Regions from separate parts of the Variovorax sp. GW823-FHT04F07 genome, predicted to be linked through region 1. Evidence: predicted binding sites of a transcription regulator. Region 1 holds the regulator's gene; each other region holds the start of a gene.
What was found. Region 1 encodes sigma-54, which starts transcription at its own class of promoters, with help from an activator protein. Its sites were predicted from a motif close to TGGCANGNAANCTGCTTT; they were not measured.
Positions count from the first base shown of each region.

Region 2: a site for sigma-54 is predicted at 3,004-3,021, ahead of AC1RAA_RS26460 (TorF family putative porin). Genes of this name have one in related genera too.
Region 3: a site for sigma-54 is predicted at 2,284-2,301, ahead of nirB (nitrite reductase large subunit NirB). Genes of this name have one in related genera too.
Region 4: a site for sigma-54 is predicted at 1,928-1,945, ahead of hmpA (NO-inducible flavohemoprotein). Genes of this name have one in related genera too.

Region 1 covers NZ_JBXAIG010000009.1:108,831-114,425, forward strand. The annotation lists gene AC1RAA_RS29090 (YceI family protein) at 1-312, shown strand, start outside; gene AC1RAA_RS29095 (YceI family protein) at 351-983, shown strand; gene AC1RAA_RS29100 (LysE family translocator) at 1,009-1,656, shown strand; gene AC1RAA_RS29105 (phospholipase D family protein) at 1,661-3,277, opposite strand; gene rpoN (RNA polymerase factor sigma-54) at 3,288-4,880, opposite strand; gene lptB (LPS export ABC transporter ATP-binding protein) at 4,898-5,595, opposite strand, start outside.
Region 2 covers NZ_JBXAIG010000007.1:93,216-98,810, forward strand. The annotation lists gene AC1RAA_RS26450 (serine/threonine-protein kinase) at 1-1,296, shown strand, start outside; gene AC1RAA_RS26455 (YifB family Mg chelatase-like AAA ATPase) at 1,309-2,847, opposite strand; gene AC1RAA_RS26460 (TorF family putative porin) at 3,065-3,931, shown strand; gene glnK (P-II family nitrogen regulator) at 4,002-4,340, shown strand; gene AC1RAA_RS26470 (ammonium transporter) at 4,370-5,595, shown strand, end outside.
Region 3 covers NZ_JBXAIG010000003.1:787,651-793,245, reverse strand. The annotation lists gene nirB (nitrite reductase large subunit NirB) at 1-2,074, opposite strand, end outside; gene AC1RAA_RS18965 (YbaK/EbsC family protein) at 2,524-3,012, shown strand; gene AC1RAA_RS18960 (DUF1289 domain-containing protein) at 3,009-3,278, shown strand; gene AC1RAA_RS18955 (2-hydroxychromene-2-carboxylate isomerase) at 3,275-3,913, shown strand; gene AC1RAA_RS18950 (MFS transporter) at 4,127-5,595, shown strand, end outside.
Region 4 covers NZ_JBXAIG010000005.1:185,075-190,669, forward strand. The annotation lists gene cysK (cysteine synthase A) at 1-593, opposite strand, end outside; gene hmpA (NO-inducible flavohemoprotein) at 709-1,893, opposite strand; gene norR (nitric oxide reductase transcriptional regulator NorR) at 2,029-3,615, shown strand; RNA gene rnpB (RNase P RNA component class A) at 3,675-4,043, shown strand; gene AC1RAA_RS22725 (MarR family winged helix-turn-helix transcriptional regulator) at 4,203-4,661, shown strand; gene AC1RAA_RS22730 (FUSC family protein) at 4,662-5,595, shown strand, end outside.

The sequences.
Region 1 (5,595 bases):
CTGCCCAAGCCGACCTGGTTCGACACCGCGCATTTCCCGCAGGCCAGCTTCCGCTCGAGCGCCATCAAGGCGCTGGGCGAGGGCCGCTTCGAGATGGCCGGCAAGCTCACCATCAAGGGCGTCAGCAAGTACGTGACGGTGCCCGTGAGCATCGTGTCGTCGGGCGGCGCGTATTCGGTCGCCACGGGCACCCTCACGATCCAGCGGCTCGACTACAAGGTGGGCGACGGCGAATGGACCGACACCTCGGTGGTTGGCAACGAGGTGCAGGTGCGCTTCAAGCTGACGCTCGCGGGCCTCGGGCCGCTGTGACGACGATTTCATTTCCCATGCATCCTTCTTCCCTTGCCATGAACAAGCTCTTCTTCGCCGCGGCCCTTTGCGCGGGCGCGGCCCTGCCCCTGGCCGCCACGGCCCAGGAATACACCGCGCCGCCGCTGGCCGCCAAGCCCGCGGGCGGGCCGGTCAAGAACGCCAGCTACGTGATCGACCCGACCCACACCTTCGTGATGTACGAGATGGGCCACTACGGCACCACCACCAACCGCGGCCGCTTCAGCACCAAGGACGGCTCGGTGCAGATCGACGGCAGCGGCACCGGCGGCAAGGTCGACATCACGATGGACATCAGCTCCATCAACACCGGCGTCGACCTGCTCAACCGCCACGTGCAGAGCAAGGACTTCTTCAACGTGGCCGAATTCCCCACCGGCCGCTTCGTGGCCGAGCGCATCGACTTCAGCGGCGACAAGGTGACCGATGTACCCGGCACGCTCACGCTCATGGGCCAGACCAAGCCGGTGACGCTGAAGGCCGTGCGCTTCAACTGCTACCTGAACCCGCTCATCAACCGCCAGGTCTGCGGCGGCGACTTCGAGGCCACCGTGCAGCGCAGCGACTGGGGCATCACCTGGGGCCTGAACTTCGGCTTCGAGAACAAGGTGAAGCTGCTGGTGCAGGTCGAAGCCGTGAACGTGCAATGAACCCATCCCCCACCGGAGTCCACTCATGACCGACGCCCACCTCCTGTCCCTGCTCGGCATTGCCGGCGCCATGGCCGTGGGCGCGATGAGCCCGGGCCCGAGCTTCGTGATGGTGGCGCGCACCGCCGTGGCCTCGCGCAGCGACGGGCTCGCGGCGGCGCTGGGCATGGGCGCTGGCGGGCTGGCGTTCTCCATCGCGGCGCTGGCCGGGCTGCAAGCGGCGTTCCTCGCGGTGCCGGGCCTGTACCTCGCGATCAAGGCCTTCGGCGGCGCGTACCTGATCTACCTGGGCTTTCGCATCTGGCGCGGCGCGCGCCAGCCGCTCGCGATCACGCCCGACACGGACGCCTCGCCCCGAAGCCAGGGCCGCAGCGGACGCACCTTCCTGCTCGGCCTGGCCACGCAGGTCAGCAACCCGAAGACGGCGGTGGTGTACGCGAGCATCTTCGCGGCCTTCCTGCCGCGCGAGGTGCCGCTGGTGCTGGCGCTCGCGGTGCCGGCGGTGATCTTCTGCATCGAGACGGGCTGGTACGCGATCGTCGCGCTGGCGCTGTCCTCGGCCGCGCCACGCGCGGCCTACCTGCGCTACAAGACCTGGATCGACCGCGCGGCCGGCGGCGTGATGGGCCTGCTGGGCCTGCGGCTCGTGTGGTCGGCGGTGCGCGGCACCTGAGCCGCTACAGCAGGCTCTCCGGCGTGAGCGGCGCCAGCAGCTCGAGCATGGTGCGGTCCCAGAAGCCCGAGTCGGGCTCTTCGTGCAACACCGTGGTCTTGCCGCCTTCCTCGCTGACCCATTCGATGCGCCGCGAGCCGCCTGCCGCTGCATCGCCGCCCTCGGCAAAGCGCAGCCGGTAGGCGCCCTGCTGCTTGAGCACGTCGAGCAGCTTCAGGGTCTGCTGCGCCATCTCGGGGCTGCGGATGAACAGGCCGATCTCGGTGTTGTGGACCTCGGAGCGCGGATCGAAATTCATCGAGCCGACGAACAGGATGCGCTGGTCGATCACCGCCGACTTGGCGTGCAGCCGCCCCACCGACGTGCCGAACAGGCCGAGGCGGACGCTGCGCCGCGTGCGCGCGGAACTCAGCTCGTGCAGCTCGGCGCCCAGCGCCAGCATGTCGGCGCGGTAGCGGCGGTAGGCGGTGTGCACGAGCGGCTCGTCGGTGGCGGCGAGCGAGTTGGTGACCACGCTGATCTTCACGTTGCGCCCGCGGATCTCGCGCATCACCTCCAGCCCCGACGCGCCCGGGATCAGGTAGGGCGAGACCAGCGTCACCTCGCTGCGCGCGCGGCGCATCTGCTCGACCACGTTGTAGCGCACGCTGTCCACGTCGAGCAGCGGCACGCCGCCGTACGACGCGGTCTTGCCGATCACGCGGTCGGGCGAATCGGCGTACGCCTCGGCGGTGGTCCAGATCAGGCCGAGCTTGCCGGCGTCGAGGTCGTCGGCCACCGGGCTGTAGCCCAGCAGGTCGTTGGGCGCGGGCCTGGGCGGCGGCGGCGTGGTGTCGGGGCCGGTGGCGGCGTCGAAGCGGCGCTGCAGCTCTTCGCGCGGCAGGTCGGTGTGCACGACCGCGCCGATCGGGCGCACGTGCGGACTGTTCCAGTACTGGTCGAACAGCACGCCCAGGCGCGGGATCAGCGCGCCCGTGACGAAGGTGTCGAGGTCGATGAAATTCGGGCCGGTGGTGCGGCGGAAGTACTGGTTGCCGATGTTGCGCCCGCCCGCCACCGCCATCGCACCGTCGGCGATGAAGAGCTTGTTGTGCATGCGGCGGTTAACGCGGCTGAAGTCGAACAGCGACGCGGTGAAGCGCTTCAAGAGGCTGCCGCGCCCGGCCGGGAACGGGTTGAACAGGCGCAGCTCCACGTTCGGCGTGGCAGCCAGCCCGAGCAGCAGCTCGTCTTCGCCCGAGGTGTACAGGTCGTCCATCAACAGGCGCACGCGCACGCCGCGCTGGGCCGCATCGCGCAGGGTGCGCAGCAGGTAGCGGCCGGTCTCGTCGTTCTCGATCTGGTAGTACTGCACGTCGAGCGTGCGCTGCGCGCGGCGCGCCAGCTGCAGCCGCGTGTCGAAGGCGAAGTCGCCGCCGGGCATCAGGCGAAAGCCGCTGAGGTCGGGGTCGGGCTGCGAGGCCAGCGCGATCTTGCCGAGCGCAGTGTCGGTCGAGACGGCGATGGCCTTGGTGGGCGGGCGCGGTGCGTCGTCGGGCAGCGTTGCGCAGCCGGCAAACAGCAGCGCCGCCGCGACGACGACCACCCAATGCCCACAGCGCGACAGCAGGCGGCTCGTCATCGTCGGTCTTCTAGAGTGCCTTGCGCAGATTGGCGGGCGCGATGCGCAGCGCTTCGCGGTACTTGGCGACGGTGCGGCGCGCGCACTCGATGCCCTGCTCTTTCAGCATCTCGGAAATCTGGCTGTCGGACAGCGGCTTCTTGATGCTCTCGGAACTCACGAACTGCTTGATCAGCGCGCGCACTGCCGTGCTCGACGCGTTGCCGCCGGTCTCGGTGCCCAGCGCCGAGCCGAAGAAGTACTTGAGCTCGACCGTGCCGAAGGGCGTGGCCATGTACTTGGCGGTGGTCACGCGCGAGATGGTCGACTCGTGCAGGCCCAGTTCGTCGGCGATCTCGCGCAGCACCAGCGGGCGCATGGCCAGCTCGCCGTGCACGAAGTAGCTCTTCTGGCGCTCGACGATGGCGTTGCTCACGCGCAGGATGGTGTCGAAGCGCTGCTGGATGTTCTTGATGAACCAGCGTGCCTCCTGCAGCCGCTGCGACAGCGCCTGGCTGCCCTCGCCCTTGTGCGACTTGAGCGCGCCGGCGTAGATGTCGTGCACGCGCAGGCGCGGCATGACCTCGGGATTCAGCATGACGCGGAACTTCACGTTGGTGCCGCGCCCGGTCTTGGTGACGATCACGTCGGGGATGACGATGTTGCGTTCGACGTCGACAAAGCGGCGGCCCGGCTTGGGCTCCAGGCGCGCAATGATCTGCAGCGCCGAGCGCACCAGCTCTTCGTTGGTGCGCGTGAGCGTGGCCAGGCGCTTGAAGTCGCGCCGCGCGAGCAGCTCCATCGGCTGCTTGCAGATCGCGATGGCGGTCTTGCGGATGAGCGCTTCGGCCTCGGTCTCGTCTTCGTTCGCGAGTGCTTTCAGCTGGATGCTCAGGCATTCGCCGAGGTCGCGCGCGCCGACACCGGCGGGCTCCAGGCTCTGCAGCAGGCCGAGCGCCACCTGGAAGTGGTGCACGAGGTCGTCGAACTGGTCGTTGTCGTCGCCCGCCAGGCCCGAGGCCAATGCGGGCAGCGAGTCTTCGAGGTAGCCGTCGTCGTTGAGCGATTCGATCAAAAAGCGCAGCGCGGCGCAGTCGTTCTCGTTGAGCCGCAGGCTCAGCGCCTGGCGGTGCAGGAAGGACTGCAGCGACTCCTGGCTGCGCGCGAGCTCGGTGGCGTCGGCGCGCTCGTCGTCGCCCAGGTTGTTCTGGCGTGCGGGTGCGTCGCTGCCCCACTCGCTGTCGTCGGGTGCCATCTCGACGGTGCCGTCGCCTTCCCAGTCGGGCTCGCGCTCGGTGATCTCGGCGGCGGGGCCATCGGATTCGGGCGTGGACGTGGTTTCGCTGGCGGTGGTCGTCGCGCTGCTGGTCGGCCCCGGGGCGAAATCGCCTTCGCCGGTTTCACCGCCATCGTCGCGCGGCACGGGCGTGTCGACAGCATCGAGCCCGAACTCCTCGCGCGCCGCTTCTTCCGCGGTGCGTTCGAGGAACGGGTTCTCGTCCAGCATCTGCTCCACCTCCTGGCTCAGTTCGAGCGTGGAGAGCTGCAGAAGCCGGATCGACTGCTGCAGCTGTGGCGTCAAGGCCAGATGCTGCGAGACGCGAAGGGACAGCCCTTGCTTCATGGAGACGCGACCCTCCCTTACATGCGGAAGTGCTCGCCCAGGTACACCCTGCGTACCTCGGCGTTGTCGACGATCTCCGAGGGTGTGCCTTGTGCCAGCACGTGCCCGTCGCTGATGATGAACGCGTGATCGCAGATGCCCAGCGTTTCACGCACGTTGTGGTCGGTGATGAGCACGCCGATGCCGCGCTCTTTCAGAAAGCTGATGATCCGCTGGATCTCGATCACCGCGATCGGGTCGATGCCGGCGAAGGGCTCGTCCAGCAGGATGAAGCGCGGCTGCGTGGCCAGCGCGCGTGCAATTTCAACGCGGCGGCGCTCGCCGCCCGACAGCGCGAGCGCGGGCGAATCGCGCAGGTGGTCCACGCGCAGGTCGGCCAGCAGGTCGGCCAGTCGCTCTTCGGTGTGCTGCTTGGTCAGCGGCATCATGCGGCCGTTGGCGTCGGGCTCGCGCTGCAGCTCGAGCACGGCGCGCACGTTTTCCTCGACCGTGAGCTTGCGGAAGATCGAGGCCTCCTGCGGCAGGTAGCTCAGGCCCATGCGCGCGCGGCGGTGGATGGGCATGTGGGCGATGGGCTCGCCGTCGATGGTGATCTCGCCGGCGTCGGCGCGCACCAGCCCGACGATCATGTAGAACGAGGTGGTCTTGCCCGCGCCGTTGGGGCCGAGCAGTCCGACGACCTCGCCCTTTTGCACATCGAGCGAGACGTCTTTCA
Region 2 (5,595 bases), on a different contig from region 1:
CTGCTGCAGGGCGCGTGGACCGACCTCTATGCGCTGGGCGCCGTGCTGTACCGCGCGGTGACCGGCCACCCGCCGCCCTCGGCCGTGGTGCGCAGCGTGCAGGATGCCTACGTGCCGCTGTCGTCGATGGACCGCGACGACCTGAGCCTGGCCTTCTGCGCCGCGGTGGACCACACGCTGGCCGTGCACAGCAAGGACCGCACGCAGACGGTGGCGGCCTTCGCGGCGGAGCTGGGGTTGGTGAAGCTGGGCGATCTGTATGTGGTGGACCGGGCGGCGCCGCCGGCTGCTGCTGCCGCTGTTGTCGTGCCCGTCGCGGCGCCCGTGCCGCAGGAGCCGCCTGCACCGGAGCCGGTGGAGGAAGCGCCACCGCCCGCGCCCGAGGTGCAGCCCGTGCCTGTGGAAGCGGCGACCGCGCGCGTGCAGGCACCGCCGCCGCCTGCGCCGCCATCGCCTGTCGCACGACCGAAGAAGGCATCGAAGCGCCCGCCGTGGTTCCTCGTCGGTGCGTTGGTGCTGGCGCTGTTCGCGGTCGGCGGCTGGATCGGCTGGCGGCTGACGGCCAAGGCACCGTCCGATCCGATGATTGCGGCCGCGCCGCCGCCCGGCACGCCGATGTCCGATCCGGGCGCGCCCCCGGCCGCGATGCCGCCGGCCGGCGCGACCTCCGAGGCGCCGCCGGCGTCCGCGCCCGCCGCATCGGCCAGCGCCCCGCTGAGCCCGCTCGACAACGTGCCCATCGCCGCCGCGCCCACGCCGCCTGCTGCGCCGCCGGCCGAGCCCGAGGCACAGTCCGCGCCGCCTGCACCGCCGGCGCAACCCGAAGCGCCGCCGCCCCCCGACCCCGCCGTGGTCGCCGAGGTGGAAGACTGGAACCTGGCCCAGGCCGAGAACACCCGCGAAGGCTACGAGGCCTACCTGCGGCGCCACCGCCGCGGCCTGCATGCGCGCGAGGCGCGCAACGCCATCGCCCAGCTCAACCGGCAGTCACCGCCGCCGCCCGCCGCGGGCAGCACGAACCCCGTGCCGACCGTGATCGCGGGCGCACCGCCGGCCCCGCCACCGCCGCCGGCCGCGGCACCCGGCATGGGCCGCGTGCAGTTCAACATCCGGCCCTGGGGCCAGGTCTTCATCGACGGCGCCGACCGCGGCGTGAGCCCGCCGCTCAAGTCGCTGCCGCTGCGCCCGGGCATCTACACGATCGAGGTGCGCAACGGCGACCTCACGGCCTACCGCCAGCGCGTGACGGTGCAGGACAGCAAGTCCGCACCGGTCGTGAGCCACGAGTTCAAGTAAGAGGGCGGCGGGTCAGGGCGTGCCGGTGCGCAATGCGCGGCGGTACTGCACGGCCTCCGCCACGTGCGCCGCCTGCACGGCGTCCTGCCCCGCGAGGTCGGCGATGGTGCGTGCCACCTTCAGCGCGCGGTGCGTGCTGCGCGCCGACCAGCCCAGCCGCGCGGCCGCCTGCTGCAGCAGCTGGCGGGCGGGGCCGTCGAGCACGGCGTGCGTGTCGATCGCACGCCCCTGCAACGCCTGGTTCGCGTGGCCCTGGCGTTGCAGCGCGCGGTCGCGTGCGCCCACCACGCGCGCGCGGATGCTGTCGGTCGATTCGCCCGCCGGCGCATCGAGCAGCTGCGGCGCCGACACGGCCGCCACCTCGATGTGCAGGTCGATGCGGTCCAGCAGCGGGCCGCTGAGCTTGCTCTGGTAGCGCGCGATGCGCTCGGGCGTGCAGCGGCATGGCTTCAGCGTGGAACCGAGGTAGCCGCAGGGGCAGGGGTTCATCGCGGCGATGAGCTGGAAGCGTGCCGGAAACTCCGCGCGCCGGGCGGCGCGGGTGATCGTGATGGTGCCGGTCTCCAGCGGCTCGCGCAGGGCTTCGAGCGCGCCGCGCGTGAACTCGGGGAACTCGTCGAGAAACAGCACGCCGTGGTGCGCGCGCGAGATCTCGCCCGGCCGGGGCGGCGAGCCGCCGCCCACCAGCGCCACCGCGCTCGCCGTGTGGTGCGGCGTGGCCGTCGGGCGGCTCATCCAGCGCTCGGGCGCCAGCCGGCCGTCGAGGCTGGCGATGGCCGCGCTCTCCAGCGCTTCGTCCACGTTCATCGGCGGCAGCAGGCCGGCGAAGCGGTGCGCCAGCATCGACTTGCCCGAGCCCGGCTCGCCCATCATGAGCAGGCTGTGGCCGCCGGCCGCGGCAATCTCGAGGGCGCGCTTGGCGCCGGTGTGGCCCTTGACGTCGGCCAGGTCGGCATAGCGCGGGGCGCCGTCGCCGGGCGCGGCGCGCACGCGGGTCCAGCCGTCGTCGGTCGCGTCGACCGGCCCGCCGCCGCTGGCGACGAACTGGCGCACCACGTCGAGCAGGTGCCGGGCGCCGTACACCTGCGCGCCGGGCACCAGCGCGGCCTCCTGGGCGCTGTCCAGGGGCAGCACCAGCCGCACGGCCGAGCCCTGGGTGTAGGTGGCCACGGCCATCGCGAGCGCGCCGCGCACGGGGCGCAGTTCGCCCGACAGCGACAGCTCACCGGCGAACTCGTGGCCGGCGAGGCGGGCGTTCTCGATCTGCCCGCTGGCCGCGAGGATGCCCAGGGCAATGGGCAGGTCGAAGCGGCCCGAGTCCTTCGGCAGGTCGGCCGGGGCGAGATTCACCACGATCTTCTTGTTGGTCGGAAATTCGAGCCCGGCGTTCTGGATCGCCGAGCGCACGCGCTCGCGCGCCTCCTTGACCTCGGTCTCGGCCAGCCCGACCAGCGTGAAGCTCGGCAGGCCGTTCGCCAGATGCACCTCGACCGTGACGGCGGCGGCCTCCAGGCCGAGCAAGGCGCGGCTTTGCACCAAAGACAGACTCATTTTTCTCCCTCTCCCCAAGTTGGTGCGCCTGCGACGTGCAAGCCCAGGACCGTGCAGCGTGCAAGCGTGTGCAACTGCCGGAAACAGGGCTTGTAACGATTTGGCGCTCATCGCCGGACACCTGCGCCCTCTGGCCGGGGCGGTATTCGTGCAGTTTGGCACGCTCCCTGCTTTGAGGGTGCTCAGGTCCAACAACACACTTGCGAGGAGTTCCCTGATGACGCACCGTACCGCCGCCCAGGCGTTGATCGTTCTGGCCACTGCACTGACCGCCTCGGGCGCCGCCATGGCCCAGGCCGCCGACGCCGCCGCACCGGCGCCCGCGCCCCTGCTCACGGGCAATGTCTCGCTGACCACGAACTACAAGTTCCGCGGCCAGGACCAGGACATGATCGGCAAGAACGACTACGCCAAGACCAAGGGCTTCAAGCCCGCCATTCAGGGCGGCTTCGACTACGCCTTCGGCGACAGCGGCTTCTACGTCGGCAACTGGAACTCTAGCGTCAACTGGCTCAAGGGCAACAGCATCGAGAGCGACCTGTACGGCGGCTACAAGTTCAAGGCCGGCCCGGTCGACATGGACGTCGGTGCGCTCACCTACATCTACCCGGGCAACTCGGTGGGCAACACCACCGAGCTGTACGTGGGCGCCACCTACGCCAACGACAGCTTCGGCTCGTTCACGGCCAAGTACTCGCACACGGTGTCCAAGGACTACTTCGGCTACGCCGGCGCCAAGACGGGCTCGGGCCTGAAGGGCCGCAACACCGGCTACCTGAACCTGGCCTACAGCAAGGAGATCGTGCCCAAGGTCACGCTCAAGGCGGCCGTCGGCTTCACCAACATGTCCAGCGACATCCGCAGCCTGGGCTACAAGAGCTACGTGGACTACAACATCGGCGCCACCTACGACTTCGGCAGCGGCCTGACGCTCACGGGCTCGGTGCAGGGCGCCAACAAGAAGTCCAACTACCAGGTCGTGGCCTACCCGGGCATCGAGATCCCCGACTTCGGCACCTTCGGCACCACCTACTACTCGCCCAACAAGGCACGCTTCATCCTCACGCTGACGAAGACGCTGTAATCGACACAACAACCAGGCGCGGCCCACGTTGCCGCGCCGCCTTTCATCCATCCAGAAGGAGCAACTCATCATGAAGCTGGTCACAGCCATCATCAAACCGTTCAAGCTCGACGAGGTGCGCGAAGCGCTCTCGGCCATCGGCGTGCAGGGCATCACCGTCACGGAAGTGAAGGGCTTCGGTCGCCAGAAGGGCCACACCGAGCTGTACCGCGGCGCCGAGTACGTGGTCGACTTCCTGCCCAAGGTGAAGATCGAGGCGGCCATCTCCGACGAGCTGGTCGACCGCGTGATCGAGGCGGTGGAAGGTGCCGCGCGCACCGGGAAGATCGGCGACGGCAAGATCTTTGTCTACAACCTCGAGCAGGTCGTGCGCATCCGCACCGGCGAAACGGGCCGCGAAGCCCTCTGATCGAGTCCTGGCCCGAAAGAACAACGACTATGAAAAAACTTCTTGTCTCTCTTGCGCTCGGCTTGAGCGTCTTCGTCGCCGGTACTTCGGCGCTGGCCCAGGCACCCGCCGCCACCCCTGAGGCACCGGCTGCATCGGCACCTGCTGCACCTGCCGCGGCTGCGCCCGCTCCTGCAGCGGCTGCGGCACCCGCTGCTGCCGAAGCTGCGCCCGCCGCACCGGCCGCCGCCCCCGCGCCCAAGGTCGACTCCGGCGACACCGCCTGGATGCTCACCTCGACCCTGCTCGTGATCCTGATGACCATTCCCGGCCTGGCGCTGTTCTACGGCGGCCTGGGCCGTTCCAAGAACATGCTGTCGGTGCTGATGCAGGTCTTCGTGATCTTCTCGCTCATCAGCCTGCTGTGGGCCATCTACGGCTACAGCCTGGCCTTCACGGGCGACGGCAACTTCTTCGGAAGCTTCGACAAGATCTTCATGAAGGGCATCACGCAGGAGACCTTCGGCGCGCTGACCACGATCCCCGAATACGTGTTCTTCGCCTTCCAGGGCACCTTCGCGGCCATCACCGTGGCGCTGATCGTCGGCGCTTTTGCAGAACGCGCCAAGTTTTCGGCCGTGCTGCTGTTCTCGGTGATCTGGTTCACCTTCAGCTACGTGCCCATGGCCCACATCGTGTGGGGCGGCGGCCTGCTGGGCAAGGACGGCGCGCTCGACTTCGCCGGCGGCACCGTGGTGCACATCAACGCCGGTATCGCCGGCCTGGTCGGTGCCTACATGGTCGGCAAGCGCGTGGGCTACGGCAAGGAAGCCTTCACGCCGCACTCGCTCACGCTCACCATGGTCGGCGCTTCGCTGCTGTGGGTCGGCTGGTTCGGTTTCAACGCCGGCTCGGCAGGTGCGGCCAACGCCGCCGCCGGCCTGGCCTTCGTGAACACGGTGCTCGCCACCGCCGCCGCGGCCCTGTCGTGGATCCTGGGTGAGAGCCTGCACAAGGGCAAGGCCTCGATGCTGGGCGCCGCATCCGGTGCCGTGGCCGGCCTCGTGGCCGTCACGCCCGCCGCCGGTTTCGTCGGCCCGATGGGCTCGATCGTGATGGGCCTGCTGGCCGGCCTGGTCTGCCTGTGGGGCGTGGGCGGTCTCAAGCGCATGCTCGGCGCGGACGACGCGTTCGACGTGTTCGGCGTGCACGGCGTGGGCGGCATCCTGGGTGCCATCCTGACCGGCGTGTTCGCCGCCAAGGGCCTGGGCGGCAC
Region 3 (5,595 bases), on a different contig from region 1:
TGATGCCGACGTCCTTGCCCTGCGCCTCGGCGCATTCGCGGGTGCAGCCCGACACGCCGAACTTGATCTTGTGCGGTGCGCGCAGGCCCTTGTAGCGGTTCTCCAGTTCCACGGCCAGGCCCACGCTGTCGTCCACGCCGTAGCGGCACCAGGTGGAGCCCACGCAGCTCTTCACCGTGCGCAGCGACTTGCCGTAGGCATGGCCCGACTCGAAGCCGGCGGCGATGAGTTCTTCCCAGATGGCCGGCAGCTGCTCGACGCGCGCGCCGAACATGTCCACGCGCGCACCGCCGGTGATCTTGGTGTACAGGCCGTACTTCTTTGCGACCTGGCCCACGGCGATCAGGCCCTCGGGCGTGACCTCGCCGCCCGGCATGCGCGGCACCACGGAGTAGGTGCCGTCCTTCTGGATGTTGCCCAGGAAGTAGTCGTTGCTGTCCTGCAGGCCGGCCAGGTCTTTCTTGAGCACGAACTCGTTCCAGCACGAGGCGAAGATGCTCGCGGCGGTCGGCTTGCAGATGTCGCAGCCCAGGCCCTTGCCGTGCTTGGAGAGCAGGTCGGTGAAGCTGCGGATCTCGCCCACGCGGATGAGGTGGTACAGCTCCTGGCGCGAGTAGGGGAAGTGCTCGCACAGGTGGTTGTTCACGGCCATGCCGCGCTTGGCCATTTCCATCTTCATGACCTGCGTGACCAGCGGCACGCAGCCGCCGCAGGTGGCGCCGGCCTGGGTGCAGGCCTTCATCTCGGCGGGCGTGCACACGCCCTGGCCCACGGCCTCGCAGATCTGGCCCTTGGTGACGCTGTTGCACGAGCAGATCTGCGCGCTGTCGGGCAGCGCATCGACGCCCAGGCCCGGCTTGGCCTTGCCGTCGCTCGACGGCAGGATCAGGAACTCGGGCTCGTCGGGCAGCGCGATGCCGTTGAGCGCCAGCTGCAGCAGCGTGCCGTACTCGGTGGCGTCGCCGACCAGCACCGCGCCCAGCAGCTGCTTGCCGTCTTCGCTGACCACGATCTTCTTGTAGACCTGCTTGCGCTCGTCGATGTACTGGTAGGCGCGCGACTTCGGCGTCTTGCCGTGCGCGTCGCCGATGCTGGCCACGTCGACGCCCATCAGCTTGAGCTTGGTGCTCAGGTCGGCGCCGGTGAAGGCGGCGTCGTCCTGGCCGGCGATGTGGCGCGCGGCCACGCGCGCCATGTCGTAGCCCGGCGCGACGAGGCCGAAGGTCTGTTCGTTCCACGCCGCGCATTCGCCGATGGCGTAGACGTTGCGGTCGCTGGTGCGGCAGTGGCTGTCGATCGCCACGCCGCCGCGCGGACCCACGGCCAGCAGGCTCTGGCGTGCGAGTTCGTCGCGCGGACGGATGCCGGCGGAGAACACGATCATGTCGGTCTCCAGGTGCGTGCCGTCGGCGAACACCATGCGGTGCCGCGCGCTCGCGCCGTCGGTGATCTCCACCGTGTTGCGGCCGGTGTGCACGTGCAGGCCCAGCGCCTCGATGCTGCCGCGCAATGCACGGCCGCCGCCTTCGTCGACCTGCACCGCCATCAGGCGCGGCGCGAACTCGACGACGTGCGTTTCCAGGCCCATGTCGCGCAGCGCCTTGGCGCATTCCAGGCCCAGCAGGCCGCCGCCCACCACCACGCCGCTGCGCGACCTGGCGCCGCAGGCCTTCATGGCGTCCAGGTCCTCGATGGTGCGGTAGACAAAACAGTTCGGCCGGTCGCGGCCCGGCACGGCCGGCACGAAGGGGTTGGAGCCGGTGGCGAGCACCAGCTTGTCGTAGGCGATCACCTCGCCGTCGGCCGTGGTCACGGTGTTGTTGCGCCGCTCGACGGCCACGGCCCGCGCGGCCAGGCGCAGCGTGAAGCCGCTGCGCTCGAAGAAGCCGGGCTCGACCAGCGACAGGTCGTCGGCCGTCTTGCCGGAGAAATACTCGGACAGGTGCACCCGGTCGTAGGCCGGGCGTGGCTCTTCGCACAGCACGGTGACCTGTGCGCCGGGAATGCCGAGCGTGTGGAGTTGCTCGAGGAACTTGTGGCCGACCATGCCGTGGCCGATGACTGCGATCTTCATTGGGGGTCCTGCACGCAACCGGCCCTGGAAGGCGCCCCCGCAGCCGCTGTCGAACAGACCGCGTCGTTGGGGCCCCCGCGACGGAACGGATGCGAAATGGGTTGGAGCAGACGAACCGGCGGCGGGCGGCCATCGGTGCGCTTGAACCCCGCCGTCGTTAGCGGAGGCATTGCGAACCCGCCGCAGAGGCCGGTGGGTCGCCACCGTGTTCAGCAATAAGCGTGCCGCGCTCAAAATCCCGTGCGGCGGGCCTCATCGGCCGATGGCGCACCGAAAACGGACCGGGGCCGGCACGCCGCGCACGGGCGTCGTGCGCTGGCGCTCTCCGCATTGGTGCGCCGGGGTGGAGGGGCGCAAGGGGGCGGCGGCGCCGGTGCGCGGGGCTTTTCCGTATGCTCGGGGCCTTGCAACGCAGGGCGAACGCCCCCACGAACCTCGAAGAACTTGCCATGTGCGGCTCCGAACTCCATTCCCTCCCTGAAGGTGTCCAGCGCGTCTCCCGCGTGCTGCAGGACGCCGGCCATCCCCATGCGCCCCGCATGCTCGACGACGCCTGCCGCACCGCGCAGCAGGCCGCCGACGCGCTCGGCATCTCGGTCGGGCAGATCGCCAAGAGCATCATCTTCCGCCGCAAGAGCGACGAGGCGGCGGTGCTGGTCATCACCTCGGGCGACAAGCGCGTCGACGAGAAGAAGGTTGATGCCATCGTCGGCAAGACCGGCCGCGCCGACGCCGACTTCGTGAAGGCGCGCACCGGCTTCACCATCGGCGGCGTGTCGCCGGTGGGGCACGTGACCAAGCCCGTGGTGCTGATCGATCGCGAGCTGTTCCGCTTCGAGGAGATCTGGGCCGCCGCGGGCCATCCGCACGCGGTGTTCCAGCTGCACCCGACCGATCTCGAGAAGCTCACCGGCGCGCCGGTGGCCGACGTGGTGTGAACTTCGACGAAGCGCATGCGCTCGCCGAGCGCGCCGGGACCGTGCAGCGCACGGAAGGCGAGGTGCCCTCGCCGTGCTCGTCGGTGTGCCGCATGGACCGCCTGAGCGGCTTCTGCGAAGGGTGCCTGCGCACCATCCCCGAGATCGCCGGCTGGAGCAAGATGGAAGACGACAGCCGCCGCCAGGTGTGGCGCGCGATCGAACTGCGGGCCCAGGCCGGCATCTGGCGCGTGCCCGAACCCACCACAGGAGACCACGACGCATGAAGCACATCGACTTCTATCTCGATTTCATCTCGCCCTACGCGCACCTGACGTTCGAGCACCTGCCCGAGGCGCTCGAAGGCCTGAGCGTGAGCGTGGCCTACAAGCCGGTGCTGCTGGGCGCGCTGCTCAAGCACCACGGCCAGCTCGGCCCGGCCGAGATTCCTTCGAAGCGCAGCTGGACCTACCGCCACGTGCTGTGGCTGGGCCAGGCGCACGGCATCCCCATCGAGATGCCGGCCTCGCACCCTTACAACCCGCTGCCGCACCTGCGCCTGGCCGTGGCCACGGGCGACGACGGCAGCATCAGCCGCCTCGCGGCCGAGACCCTCTTTCGCCATGTGTGGCGCGGCGGCGAAGAGGCGGGCGATGCCACGCGGCTGGCTACGCTCACCGCGCAGCTGCCACCGAAGCGCGACGTGAACGGCGACGACAACAAGGCCCTGCTCAAGCGCAACACCGACGAGGCCGTGGCGCAGGGCGTGTTCGGCGTGCCGTGCTACGTGGTCGACGGGCGCTTGTTCTGGGGCTTCGACGGCCTGGCGATGCTGCGCGCCTACCTGCAGGGCGATGCCTGGTTCGACGGCCCGCAATGGACCGGCGCCGACCAGCGGCCCTCGTTGCTGCGCAAGGGCTGAGGCTTTTTTGCTGCTTCGCAGCAAGGACTGAGGACAAACCCGCGCAGGGTCCTTGTTTCTTACAAGCTGAAACGAGCAGCGCGGGTTTCACCCTAAACCGTAAGCGCCCGTTCAGTTTCGCGAAAGCCTCGGGTCAGTCGCGCCTCCAAGAATGCCCCACGGTCCCGAATGCCGGGAACCGATGGACGCATACATACACACCAGGAGACGACGATGGCAGCCACGCTAGATTCAAGGGGAGTGCCGCATCCGGCCCCCCGGCCCATGTCCGCGGAGGAGAAGAAGGTCATCTTCGCCTCCTCGCTCGGCACCGTGTTCGAGTGGTACGACTTCTATCTGTACGGTTCGCTCGCCGCGATCATCGCGAAGCAGTTCTTCAGCGGCCTGGATGCGGGCGCAGCCTTCATCTTCGCGCTGCTGGCGTTTGCCGCCGGCTTCCTGGTGCGTCCGTTCGGCGCCATCGTGTTCGGCCGCCTGGGCGACATGATCGGTCGCAAGTACACCTTCCTGGTGACCATCCTGATCATGGGCCTGTCGACCTTCATCGTCGGCCTCTTGCCCAGCTACGCGACCATCGGCGTCGCGGCGCCGGTGATCCTGATCGCGCTGCGCATGCTGCAGGGCCTGGCGCTCGGCGGCGAGTACGGCGGTGCTGCCACCTACGTGGCCGAGCACTCGCCGCACGGCAAGCGCGGTGCCTACACCTCGTGGATCCAGACCACGGCCACGCTCGGCCTGTTCCTGAGCCTGATCGTGATCCTGGGCGTGCGCACCTGGCTCGGTGAGCAGGCCTTCGGCGAGTGGGGCTGGCGCATTCCGTTCCTGGTCTCCATCCTGCTCCTGGCCATCTCGGTGTGGATCCGCCTGACGCTGTCGGAGTCGCCGGCCTTCCAGAAGATGAAGGCCGAGGGCAAGACCTCGAAGGCACCGCTCGCCGAATCCTTCGGCCAGTGGAAGAACCTGAAGATCGTGATCCTGGCGCTGATCGGCCTCACGGCCGGCCAGGCCGTGGTCTGGTACTCGGGCCAGTTCTATGCGCTGTTCTTCCTGACGCAGCAGCTCAAGGTCGATGCGACCACGGCCAACCTGATGATCGCCGCCGCGCTGCTGCTCGGTACGCCCTTCTTCGTGGTGTTCGGCACGCTGTCCGACAAGATCGGCCGCAAGCCGATCATCATGGCCGGTTGCCTGCTGGCCGTGGTCACCTACTTCCCGGTCTTCAAGATGCTGACCGAAGCCGCCAACCCCGACCTGGCCCGCGCGCAAGCCACGGCCGGCGTCACCGTGACGGCCGACCCGAAGACCTGCTCGTTCCAGGGCAACCCGGTGGCCCGCGAGATCGACTTCAAGAGCTCGTGCGACATCGCCAAGCGCTACCTCGTGCAGAACTCGGTGAGCTACGAGAACGTGGCCGGCGCACCCGGCTCCGCGGCCGTCGTGAAGATCGGCGACAAGACCGTCGAGGCGCCCACCGGCGTGGTCGCGAACTCCAAGTTCGACGAGACCAGCGTCAAGGCCATCGCCGCCTTCAAGAAGGGCGTGGCCGAAGACCTGAAGGTTGCCGGCTACCCGTCCAAGGCCGACCCCGCCAAGATCAACAAGGTGCTGACCATCGTGCTGCTGTTCTGGCTGGTGCTGCTGGTGACCATGGTCTACGGCCCGATCGCCGCGATGCTGGTCGA
Region 4 (5,595 bases), on a different contig from region 1:
ACCTGCAGCTTGGGCCACTTCTTCTTGAGCACCTTCGCCACGCCGGTGATGTGGCCGCCCGTGCCCACGCCGGTGATGAGCACGTCGATGCCCTCGGGAAAGTCGGCCGCGATCTCTTCGGCCGTGGTGCGCACGTGCACGTCGACGTTGGCGGGGTTGTTGAACTGCTGCGGCATCCACGCGCCCGGCGTGCCGGCCACGATTTCCTCGGCGCGGGCGATGGAGCCCTTCATGCCGTTGGCGCGCGGCGTGAGGTCGAAGGTGGCGCCGTAGGCCAGCATGAGGCGACGGCGCTCCACCGACATGCTGTCGGGCATCACCAGGATCAGCTTGTAGCCCTTGACGGCCGCCACCATCGCCAGGCCGATGCCGGTGTTGCCCGAGGTCGGCTCGACGATGGTGCCGCCGGGTTTCAGTGCGCCGCTCTTCTCGGCGTCTTCCACCATCGACAGCGCGATGCGGTCCTTGATCGAGCCGCCGGGGTTGGCGCGCTCCGACTTGATCCAGACCTGCTGCTTCGCATGGCCGAACAGGCGGTTGATGCGGATGTGCGGCGTGTTGCCGATGGTCTGGAGGATGTTCTGGGCCTTCATGGAATCTCCTTGGGTGCGAGGGTCGGATGGTCAGCGCGCATTGTGGCGCCCCCTGGGCCGGGTTGCACCCGGCCCGCGACCGTTTCAGCACGGGGGGATGGCAGGCCGTTGCGGTTCAGGCCTCCAGGGCTTCCAGCGGCCCGAAGAACTCGTAGCGCAGCTGCTGCTTCGGCACGCCGAGCGCCAGCCCGTTGGCATACACCGCCTGCATGAAGGGCTTCGGTCCCAGAAAGTACAGGTCGACATCGCGGTCTTCCGGCAGCAGCCCGGCCAGCAGCTCGCGGGTGACGAAGCCGGTCGCGTGCGGCGTGTCGGTGTCGCGCGGCGCGTCGTAGACATACAGCGGCTTCACGTTCGCATGCCGCTGCGCGAGCGCGTCGACGCGGGCGCGGAAGGCATGCGCGCCGCCGTGCCGCGCCGCATGGACGAAGTGCACCGGCCGGCCCGTGTGCGCCACCGATTCGAGCATGCTCATCGCGGGCGTGATGCCCACGCCGCCCGTCACCAGCACGAGGGGGCGTGCCTGCTCACCGGCGGGCTGCAGCACGAAGTCGCCGCACGGCGCCTGCACCTGCAGCCGCGTGCCGACCGCGGCGGCCGCGTGGAGCCAGTTCGAGGCGCGGCCGCCTTCTTCCTTCTTCACGCTGATGCGGTACCACGGCTTGCCCGGCGCGTCGGACAGCGAGTAGTTGCGCCGCACCGGCTGGCCGTCGATCTCCAGCACCAGCGTGAGGTACTGCCCCGGCGTGAACGCCAGCAGCGCGCCGCCGTCCACGGGCTCCAGGTAGAACGAGGTGATGACCTCGCTCTCGTCCTCGCGCCGGGCCACGCGGAACTCGCGCGTGCCGCGCCATCCGCCGGGTTGCGCCGCGTTGGCGCTGTAGACGGCTTCTTCCGCGGCGATGAGCAGGCCCGCCAGCGATTCGTAGGCCTCGCCCCAGGCGGCGATCACCTCGTCGGTCGCGGCATCGCCGAGCACCTCCTTCACGGCGCGCAGCAGGTAGTGGCCGACGATCGGGTAGTGCTCCGGCAGCACGCCCAGCGCGGCGTGCTTCTGGATGATGCGGGGCAGGGCGCCGGCGATCGCTTCGAGCCGGTCGATGTGCGCGCCGTACGCGATGACCGCGCCCGCCAGCGCGCGTGCCTGGGTGCCGGCGGCCTGGTGCGCCTCGTTGAAGAAGGCCTTCACCTGCGGATGGCCCTCGAACATGATCTTGTAGAAGTGGCTGGTGATGGCCTCGCCGTGGGCCTGGAGCGCGGGCACGGTGGACTTGACGATGGCGATGGTTTGCGGGTGCATGGTCTGGCTGTCCTTCGGTTGAGATGCGTTGGTCATCTCACGATCCGTGCCAGCCGGAAGGCCGCTGCAAGTGCTTGACGCCATTGGGGATTTATCATTCGTGGTCAAATTCACAACAACTCCAGCGTTGTACGTATGACCACATTACGTGTCGATTCGACCACCGAGGCCTCGCCGCCCGAGCCCGAAGCCGAGGCCGCCCGCTACCGATCGCTGCTCGCCGCCGCGCGCGGACTGGTCCGCTGCGATGCCGCCGCGCTGCTGCAGCTTGACGTCGACGTGCTGAAGCCCGTCGCGGTCGACGGCCTGAGCGACGAAACCCTCGGGCGCCAGTTTCCCGTGGCCGCCCATCCGCGTTTTGCGCGCCTGCTCGACAGCGAACGGGGCCTGCGTTTCGCCCACGACAGCAACCTGCCCGACCCGTACGACGGCCTCGTCGCCGGCCAGCCGGGCATCCTGCCGGTGCACGACTGCATGGGCGCACCGCTGCGCCTGCGCGGTGCCGTCTGGGGCCTGCTCACGCTGGATGCGCTGGAGCCGCACGCCTTCGATGCCGTGGGCCCGGCGCAGATGGAGGCATTGATCGCCCTCGTCGAAACCGGCATCGAGGCCGCCCACACGATCCGCGAGATGCAGGCGCGCGCGATGCGCGAGCAGGCCGTCGCGCAGGCGCTGCGGGCGGGGCGTGGCGCGCCGCGCGAACTGCTGGGCAGCAGCCCCGCGATGAAGCAGCTGTGCCACGAGATCGACACCGTCGCCGTGTCCGACCTCACGGTGCTGCTGCTCGGCGAAACCGGCGTCGGCAAGGACCTGGTCGCGCAGCGCCTGCACGCGCGTTCGCGTCGCAGCGAGCAGCCGCTGGTGCAGGTCAACTGCGCGGCGCTGCCCGAGTCGTTGGCCGACAGCGAACTCTTCGGCCACAAGCGCGGCGCGTTCACCGGCGCCGTGCAGGACCGCGACGGCAAGTTCGAGATCGCCGATGGCGGCACGCTCTTTCTCGACGAGGTCGGCGAACTGCCGCTGAGCGTGCAGGCCAAGCTGCTGCGCGTGCTGCAAAGCGGCGAGGTGCAGCGCCCCGGCAGCGACCGCATGCGCAAGGTCGACGTGCGCGTGATCGCGGCCACCAACCGCGACCTGCCCGCGGCGATCGCGCAGGGGCGCTTTCGCGCCGACCTGTACCACCGGCTGTCGGTCTATCCGCTCGTCGTCGCGCCGCTGCGCGAGCGGGGGCGCGACGTGCTCGTGCTCGCCGGCAGCTTTCTCGAGGAGAACCAGCACCGGCTGGGCGCGCGCAACCTGCGGCTCTCGCCGGCGTCGAAGGCCGCCATGCTGGCGCACGGCTGGCCGGGCAACGTGCGCGAGCTCGAGCATGTGATCAGCCGCGCCTCGCTGCGGGCGTTCAGGGAACAGCCGCGCGGCTCGCGCTGGACGGCCATCGAGCCGCATCACCTGGCGCTGGACAGCGCCGCCGTCGTGGGAAGCGCCGTGGCAGCGCCCGTGCAGGCCCCGGCGAACGAACACGCGGAGCCTGCCATCGCGGGCGGCACGCTGCGCGACGCAACCGAGGCCTTCCAGCGGGCTTGGCTCTCGGAACTGCTGGCCCGCCACGGCGGCCGCGTGGCCAGCGCCGCGCGCGAGGCCGGCATCGACCGCAGCAACTTCCACCGGACGCTGCGCAAGCTGGGCCTGGTGCAGGCCGGCGACGGCGAAACGCCCGGCTGACAGCCGGCGCGCGACACCGCTTGAAGGGTCATTGATGGGGCGGGCGATAATCGAGCGGTGAAGCACGCCAGACCGCCGCTGGTGCAAGCCCGAAAGGGACGACGCTCTGCCTTCGGGCAACAGCATCGGGTCGAAAGATCGCACTGGAGGAACGTCCGGACTGCACAGGACAGCGCAGGAGTTAACGACTCTCCACCGTGAGGTGAGGATCAGAGCAACAGAGACGAGCCGATTCAGTTCGGGTGAAACGGGCAATCTCTGCGCGCAGCAACACCAAGTAGGCCAGTATTGAGGTGGTTCCGCTGAGCTGGCGGGTAGGTGGCATCGAGCCGTTTGGCGACAAACGGCCCAGAGTAATGGCGGTCACGCCGGGGTCTTCGCAAGAGGGCTCCGGTGCACAGAATCCGGCTTATCGGCGAGCTTCACACTTTTCTTTCTCTCCCCCCTTTTCCCTGGGCCGCGCGCTGACGTGGTGCGCGGCCGCGTGCAAGACTCGGTAGAAACCCGTATAATTGTTAGCAAGCTAACTAATTGATAACGCCGTGGCCGATACCGAACCCATCTCCCCGTTGCGCGAACACGCGCTGATGCGGCTCGGCACCTCGCTGTCGGTGCTCCAGCGCGGCTACCGCGCGGCGGCCGACAAGGCGGTGGCGCACGTGGGCCTGTCGCAGACGCTGGCCTGGCCGGTGGTGGTGCTCGGGCGCATGGAAGACGGCGTGCGCCAGGGCACGGTGGCCGAGGCGCTGGGCATCGAAGGGCCGTCGCTGGTGCGTTCGCTCGACCAGCTGGTCGAGGCCGGCTTCGTCGAGCGTCGCGAAGACCCGGCCGACCGCCGCGCCAAGACGCTGCACCTCACGCCCGCCGGCCGCGCCGTCTGCGAGCCCATCGAGGCCGCGCTGCGCCAGATGCGCGCCGCGCTGTTCGAAGGCATTCCCGACGAGGACATCGCCGCCGCCTTGCGCGTCTTCGGCGCGCTCGAGGCCAAGCTCGGCCGCAGTGCCGCCGGCATGCAGAGCCTGCAGCAGGAAGGGCGCGGCTCGTAAATGGCACTGTCGATGGCCCTGCCGCGCTTCTCCCGCGCGGAAGTCCTGTTTTCCGTCAAGAGCTTCGCCGCCGCGATGCTGGCGATGTACCTGGCCAGCCGCGCCGGCCTGCCGCGCCCGTTCTGGGCGCTCATGACCACCTACGTCGTCGCCCATCCGCTGGCCGGCGCCGTGCGTTCCAAGGCGGTGTTCCGCTTCTGCGGCACGCTCATCGGCAGCGTCGCCACCGTGCTGATGGTGCCCGCGCTGTCCAACGCGCCCGAGCTGCTCACGCTGGTGCTCGCGCTGTGGGTCGGGCTGTGCCTGTACATCTCGCTGCTCGACCGCACGCCGCGCTCGTACGTCTTCATGCTCGCGGGCTACACGGCGGCGCTGATCGGCTTTCCGTCGGTGCAGACGCCGCTCGTGCTGTTCGACACCGCCGTGGCGCGCGTGGAAGAGATCGGCCTGGGCATCTTCTGCGCCACGCTGGTCCACAGCCTCGTGCTGCCCGCGGGGCTCGCGCCCACCGTGCTGGGCCTGCTCGACCGCACGCTGAAAGACGCGCGCCAATGGATCGGCGACCTGTTCCAGCCCGGCGACCGCAGCACCCCCAAGGACACCGACCCCAAGCGCCTGGACGACGACCGCCGCCGCCTCGCCGGCGACATCACGCAGCTGCGCCTGCTCTCGACCCACGTGCCCTTCGACACCACGCACCTGCGCTGGACCGCCGGCGCGATCCGCGCCATGCAGGACCGCGTGGCGGCGCTCACGCCCGCGCTGTCGGCCGTCGAAGACCGGCTGCAGGCGCTGGCGCAGGCCGAAGGGCGCCTCGCGCCCGACGTCACCGCCGTGCTCGCGCTGGCCGCGCAATGGCTGCGCGACGAAAGCGACCCGGCCATCGACGCTTCCGCACGCCTGCAGGCGCTGCGCCAGGCGATCGCCGCGCTGG